DNA from 2 places in the Stenotrophomonas sp. 116085_Sma genome. Region 2 is predicted to be linked to the other one. Evidence: riboswitches for the same ligand, from Rfam matches in the RefSeq annotation. Region 2 holds a riboswitch; the other holds the start of a gene.
What was found. Region 2 has a riboswitch for glycine ahead of gcvP (aminomethyl-transferring glycine dehydrogenase). Riboswitches for the same ligand answer to the same signal wherever they lie in the genome.
Positions count from the first base shown of each region.

Region 1: it holds a riboswitch for glycine, as region 2 does, so the genes downstream of both, ACZK0Z_RS20060 (trimeric intracellular cation channel family protein) here and gcvP (aminomethyl-transferring glycine dehydrogenase) in region 2, are expected to answer to the same signal.

Region 1 is NZ_CM151057.1:4,334,907-4,338,285, reverse strand. Features, by position in the region: gene ACZK0Z_RS20065 (3-deoxy-7-phosphoheptulonate synthase) at 255-1,328, shown strand; gene ACZK0Z_RS20060 (trimeric intracellular cation channel family protein) at 1,540-2,157, opposite strand; glycine riboswitch at 2,242-2,345, opposite strand; glycine riboswitch at 2,359-2,448, opposite strand; gene ACZK0Z_RS20055 (GIY-YIG nuclease family protein) at 2,489-2,764, shown strand; gene ACZK0Z_RS20050 (nuclear transport factor 2 family protein) at 2,912-3,343, shown strand; gene ACZK0Z_RS20045 (hypothetical protein) at 3,347-3,379, shown strand, end outside.
Region 2 is NZ_CM151057.1:3,652,576-3,655,954, reverse strand. Features, by position in the region: gene gcvP (aminomethyl-transferring glycine dehydrogenase) at 1-1,919, opposite strand, end outside; glycine riboswitch at 1,982-2,084, opposite strand; gene ACZK0Z_RS17100 (multidrug effflux MFS transporter) at 2,386-3,379, shown strand, end outside.

The DNA of each region.
Region 1 (3,379 bases), 680 kb from region 2:
GACTCGCTGAACCGCGCCCCCAGTTGCGGATGAAACATTTTGCACTGCGCAGAAGCTGTGCTATCAATAGAACCCATGAACGCAGCCCCCACCAGCTTTTACTGGTATTACTTTCCGAAGCCACTGGCGGAGGAAGGACTGCGCTCACCCTGAAGAAAGCTTCAGACGCATTCCCGAAAGCCGCCAGCGAACCTGGCGGCTTTTTTCATGCCGCCACGCTGGGGACCCCCAACGTTCCGGAGACCTCCCCCCCAATGCCCCCGCACACCGACGACCTGCGTATCCGCACCATCGAACCGCTGACACCGCCTGCCCAGCTGCTGGCGATGCTGCCGTGTGACGATGAAGCCTCCGACACCGTCAGCGCCTCGCGCGCGGCCCTGCACCAGATCCTGCATGGCCGTGACGACCGCCTGGCGGTGGTGGTCGGCCCGTGCTCGATCCACGACCCGCACGCCGCCATCGAATACGCCCAGCGCCTGAAGCCGCTGCGTGACGCACTGGCCGGCGAGCTGGAAATCGTCATGCGCGTGTACTTCGAGAAGCCGCGTACCACGGTGGGCTGGAAGGGCTTGATCAACGATCCGGACCTGGATGGCAGCTTCAGGATCGACAAGGGCCTGCGCATCGCCCGTGGCCTGCTGCGCGACATCAACAAGCTGGGCCTGCCGGCCGGCGTCGAGTTCCTCGACGTGATCTCGCCGCAGTACATTGCCGATCTGGTGGCCTGGGGTGCCATTGGTGCGCGCACCACCGAAAGCCAGGTGCACCGCGAACTGGCCTCGGGACTGTCGTGCCCGGTCGGCTTCAAGAACGGCACCGATGGCAACGTGAAGATCGCCGCCGACGCGGTGGGTGCGGCCTCCAATCCGCATCACTTCCTGTCGGTCACCAAGCAGGGTGGCACCGCCATTGTTTCGACCACCGGCAACCCGGATTGCCACGTGATCCTGCGCGGTGGCAAGCAGCCGAACTACGATGCAGGCAGTGTGGCCGAGGCCTGCCAGGCGCTGGCCAAGGCCAAGCTGCCGACGCGCCTGATGATCGACGCCAGCCATGCCAACAGCCTGAAGAACCCCGAGAACCAGCCGAAGGTGATCGAAGAGATCGCCGTTCAGTTGGAAGACGGCGAACAGCGCATCGTCGGTGTGATGATCGAGAGCCATCTGGTCGGTGGCCGCCAGGAACTGGTGGAAGGCCAGCCGCTGGTCTACGGGCAGAGCATCACCGATGGCTGCATCGACTGGGACACCACCGTGACGGTGCTGGAGCGACTGGCTGCGGCCGTGCGCGCCCGTCGTGAAGTGAAGGTGTCCGAAGCCGCCTGATGGAAGCCGCCTGAGTGCGGCATGTGTGTGGATGGCGGCCAGCGCCTGCGGGGGTGCGGCCGCGATCAGGGTCGGTCGGAGTTGGAGGCCGACCCGTCCGCACCGGCGATGCGCCTGGCGCTGCGTATGTGCGACAGCGCCAGGTACATCGCCGGGGTGGTGCAGGCTTTGACTGGTAGCGCCGGGCCATGCCCGGCGAACACGCCATCGTTCAATGCACCTCGTCGTGATACACGAACTTCGGCATTTCCCAGCGGTAGTGGATCGCCAACAGGCGCAGCGCAAACCCGCCACCGAGGCAACACAGGATCGCGGTGGCGTCGGCCACGCCCCAGTGCAGCAGCAACAGATACGCCGCGCCGGTCAGCAGCGCGATGATCGCGTACAGCTCCTTCTGGAAGATCAGCGGTACTTCGTTGCAGAGGATGTCGCGCAGCACGCCGCCGAACGCACCGGTCAGCATGCCGGCGATCAGCACGATCGGCATCGCATGGCCCGCTTCGCGTGCGATCGAGCAGCCGATCAGGGTGAAGGCGATGAGGCCCAAGCCATCGAGCACGAGGAAGGTACGGCGGAAGTGGTGCATCCAGCGCGCCACCCATGTGGCGATCAGCGCCGCGCACACGGTGAAGCCCAGGTACTCGGGGTGCTTCACCCAACCCAGCGGGTAATGGCCGAGCAGGATGTCGCGCAGCGAACCGCCACCGAGGGCGGTGACGCAGGCGATCATGACCACGCCGAACAGGTCCATGCGGCGGCGGCCGGCGGACAGCGCGCCGGTCATGGCTTCAGCGGAAATGGCGATCAGGTAGATGATGGACAGCAGCATGGGGCAGGCTCCGGGCGCGGTGGGGCCGGCCATGCGCGACTACCGCCACTGCCTGCGCAATGACGGGACGACGATGACCGGTGCCGCTCCCGCTGTCCTTTTGCCTGAGAGTTCAGCGGCGTGGGCCGCGTGCCCCTTCGGCGGATCGTCCCGGGCATGCCCGGTGACCTCTCTCCAGCTCGGCGAGTCGAATGCATGGTTGGTGGGATTCCAGCCCACCGGCCTGAGCGATCATGGGAGCCTGCGCCTTCGGCGGGCGCCAGCGTGGCGCCTCTCTCCTGCATTCGGCCGTCAGTATATCCGCTGCAGTGCAGCACGGCATAATCCCGCCATGGCCCCGTCCCCCCGCCCGTGGTTCCTGTACCTGCTCGAATGCCGCGATGGCAGTTATTACGCCGGCATCAGCACCGATGTGGAGGCGCGATTCGCCGCCCACCAGGCCGGCAAGGGCGCGCGCTACACCCGGGCCCGGCCGCCACTGCGCGTGCTGGCCGTACGCGAATACCCGGACCGTTCCGCCGCCTCGCGCGCCGAGTGGCAGCTCAAGCAGCAGCCGCGCGAACGCAAGCTGGCCTGGCTGCAGGCGCCGGATCCCGCGCTTCTGTAGAGCCGAGCCCGTGCTCGGCTGTTGTTGCTGCTGCTGCCTGATGGTCAAGCCGAGCATGGGCTCGGCTCTACAGTAGATCCACGCCACGCGTGGATGGGCTACCCGGCCCGTGCGATGATCGCCTCGCGCCCAGCGCTGGAGACCCGGATGTCCACGATCGCCCTGCTGTTCGCCCTTTCCGCAGCCATAAGCCCCGCCGCCGACCCGGCCACCATCGAGGCCATCGAAGCCACCTGCCATGACTACGTCGACGGCCAGCTGGAGGCGGACCCACAGCGCGTCGCACGGTCCCTGCACCCGGACCTGGCCAAGCGCGCGGTCCTCGGTGATACACCCGATGAGCGCCTTGGCCTGCGCCGGATGTCGAAGGAAGAGCTGGTCTCACTGACGAAGCAGGGCGCGCTGAAGACCCCGAAGGAGCAATGGGACCGCCGCTGCACGGTGCTGGATGTGACCGGCAGCGCTGCCTCGGTGCGGCTGGAAACACCGTGGTTCGTCGATTACTTCCACATGGGGCGCTTCGGGCAGCGCTGGGTCATCGTCAACGCACTGTGGTACCCGAAGCCGAAGGCGCAGTGACTGATGCGTGCCGCCGGCAAGGCATGGATCTCCGTC
Region 2 (3,379 bases):
AGGCGGTCGCTGTACTTCTCGGCGTTGAGGCGGATGTCCTCGACGTCAACGTTGCCGTTGGCGTCGGTCTTGGTCACCACGACCTTCATGCCGCACATCTGCGCCGAAGCCGGGTTGGTGCCATGTGCCGAATCCGGGATCAGGCATATGTCGCGGTGGCCCTCGCCGCGCGAGCGGTGGTAGGCGCGGATCGCCAGCAGGCCGGCGTACTCACCCTGCGCGCCGGAATTCGGTTGCAGGCTGACTGCGTCGTAGCCGGTGCATTCGACCAGCATCGCTTCCAGCGTGTCGATCAGTTCCTTGTAGCCCAGCGCCTGGTCGGCCGGCACCAGCGGGTGGATCTGCGAGAACTCCGGCCAGGTCACCGGAATCATCTCGGCGGTGGCGTTGAGCTTCATGGTGCACGAACCCAGCGGGATCATCGTGCGATCCATCGCCAGGTCCTTGTCGGCCAGCGAACGCAGGTAGCGCAGCAGCTCGTGCTCGCTGTGGTGGGTGTTGAACACCGGGTGGGTCAGGAACGCGGACTGGCGCAGCAGGCCGGCCGGCAGCGCGTCGGCGGTGCTGGCATCCAGCGCGTCGACGTCCAGCGAGGCACCGAACACGGCCGCCACGGCAACGATGTCGGCGCGGGTGGTGGTTTCGTCCAGGCTGATGCCGACCGAGTCGCTGTCGATCGCGCGCAGGTTGTAGCCGGCGGCGCGCGCCTTGGCATGGATCTCATCGGCATGCACGCCGGTGACATGCAGGGTGTCGAAGAAATCGCCACCGACCTGCACGCCGGCATTGCGCAGCGCTGCGGCCAGGATCGAGGCCAGGCGATGGGTGCGGCGGGCAATGCGGGTCAGGCCTTCCGGGCCGTGGTAAACGGCGTACATCGAGGCCATCACCGCCAGCAGCACCTGCGCGGTACAGATGTTGGAAGTCGCCTTCTCGCGGCGGATGTGCTGCTCGCGGGTCTGCAGGGTCAGGCGGTAGGCCGGGTTGCCCTGGGCATCGACCGAAACACCGATCAGGCGGCCCGGCATCGAGCGCTTGTAGGCGTCACGGCAGGCCATGAAGGCGGCGTGCGGGCCACCGAAGCCGAACGGCACGCCGAAACGCTGGCTGTTGCCGACCACGATGTCCGCGCCCCATTCGCCCGGGGCGGCCAGCAGGGTCAGGGCCAGCAGGTCGGTGGCCACGGCCACCAGGCCGCCGCGTGCGTGCACGGCATCGACCAGCGCCTTGTAGTCGCCCACCTGGCCGAAGGTATCCGGATACTGCAGCAGCAGGCCGAAGGCTTCCGCTTCCAGCGCTTCGGCCGGGGTGCCGACGCGCAGCACGATGCCCATGGGCTCGGCGCGGGTACGCAGCAGTTCCAGCGTCTGCGGATGCACGGCGTCGTGCACGAAGAAGGTGTCCGACTTGGACTTGGCCGAACGCTTGGCCAGGGTCATCGCTTCAGCAGCGGCGGTGGCTTCGTCCAGCAGCGAGGCGTTGGCGATTTCCATGCCGGTCAGGTCGGCGCACAGGGTCTGGAAGTTGATCAGCGCTTCCATGCGGCCCTGCGAGATTTCCGCCTGGTACGGGGTGTAGGCGGTGTACCACGCCGGGTTTTCCAGGATGTTGCGCAGGATCACGTTCGGCGTGTGGGTGCCGTAGTAGCCTTGGCCGATGAAGCTGCGCAGCACGGTGTTCTTGTCGGCGATCGCACGGATCTTCGCCAGTGCCTGCACTTCGGTCATCGACTCCGGCAGCGCCAGCGGCGCCGGCGACTTGATCTTGGCCGGCACGATGGCATCGGTCATCGCATCCAGCGACGCGTGGCCGACGACGTCGAGCATCTGCGCGATCTCGGCGTCATTGGGGCCGATGTGGCGCTCGACGAACGCGTTGTGGTGCTCGAGCTCACGCAGGGAAGGGGTGTTCTGGGACATGGCGAAGGATCCGTCAGGAAAGGGCACACGCACGGGCACAAGCCGCCGGTCGGCGGTCTGCGGGGCGCCCCTCTGTCCTTTTGCCTGAGAGTTTAAAAGCGCGGAAAACCGCAGCTTCGTGCCCCTTCGGCGCCGGATCGAACCGGTCTCTCCAGAGTTGTGTTACGGGTGGTATCGGGCCTGAGCGATTACGGGCGTTGCGCCTTCGGCAGCGGTGTTCCGCTTCTCCCACCGTGTTGCCCGCTGATTATAGCCCGTTGCGGGCGCGGCGGCCGCCTCCGCCCCCTGACCGCCGCGCCTGAATGGCCGATGGCCCGGCCGTGCGTTTTGTGCAGTGCTGCATGGCATCAAGCGCAATCCCCACCTATGATGGGCGGATACCCGAATTCATCTGGCGCCGTCCCCGTTGCTGCGGGACCGGCGCCCGCCGTGCTTGCCCCGCATGGCCCTGCCGGACGTTTCCTCCATGACCGCCGCTGTTGCCCCCTCCACCCGCCGCATGGCCCTGCTGCTTGCCGGCCTGGCCATGTTCGGCCCGTTCTCGATCGACACCATCTTCCCGGCGTTCCCGCAGCTGGCCCAGCGCCTGGCGGTGGACGAGGTGGCGGTGCAGCAGACCATCAGCGTGTACCTGCTGTTCTACGGCCTGATGAGCCTGGCGCACGGTCCGCTGTCCGATGCCTGGGGCCGCAAGCGGGTGATCCTGGGCGGCCTGGTGGTGTTCGTCGGCGCCTCGGTCGGCTGTGCGCTGTCCACCGACCTGAGCACGCTGCTGGCGTTCCGCGCGCTGCAGGGCCTGTCGGCAGGTGTCGGCATGATCGTCGGCCGCGCGGTGATCCGCGACCTGTACCACGGCCACGATGCCCAGCGGCTGATGAGCCAGGTGTCGATGCTGTTCGGCATCGCCCCGGCCATCGCACCGATCATCGGTGGCTGGATCCTGCTCAGTGGCGCAGGTTGGCCGCTGATCTTCTGGTTCCTGGTGGTGTTCGCACTGGTCCTGCTGGCGGCCACCGCGCGCTTCCTGCCGGAAACCCATCCGGTCGAGGCGCGGGTGCCGCTGTCGCCGCGCGTGCTGCTGCGTGACTACGTGCGCATCGGCTTCAACCCGCGCTTCCTGCGCCTGGCGCTGGCCGGCAGCATCGGTTTCGGCGGCATCTTCCTGTACATCTCCTCGGCGCCGGTGTTCGTGATGCAGCACCTGCACCTGGGCGAGGGCGGTTTCGCGTGGTTGTTCATCCCCACCATCGGCGGCATGACCACCGGCTCGTTCCTGTCCGGGCGCATGGCCGGGCACACCACGCCCACACGCCAGGTCGCCATCGGTTTCAGCCTGTGCGCGCTGTCGGCGCTGCTGAATGTCGGCTACGTGGCGCTGTCGCCGCAGTTCGTGCTGCCGTGGGCGGTGCTGCCGATCTTCCTGGGCGGCATGGGCATGTCGCTGATCTTCCCCATCCTGG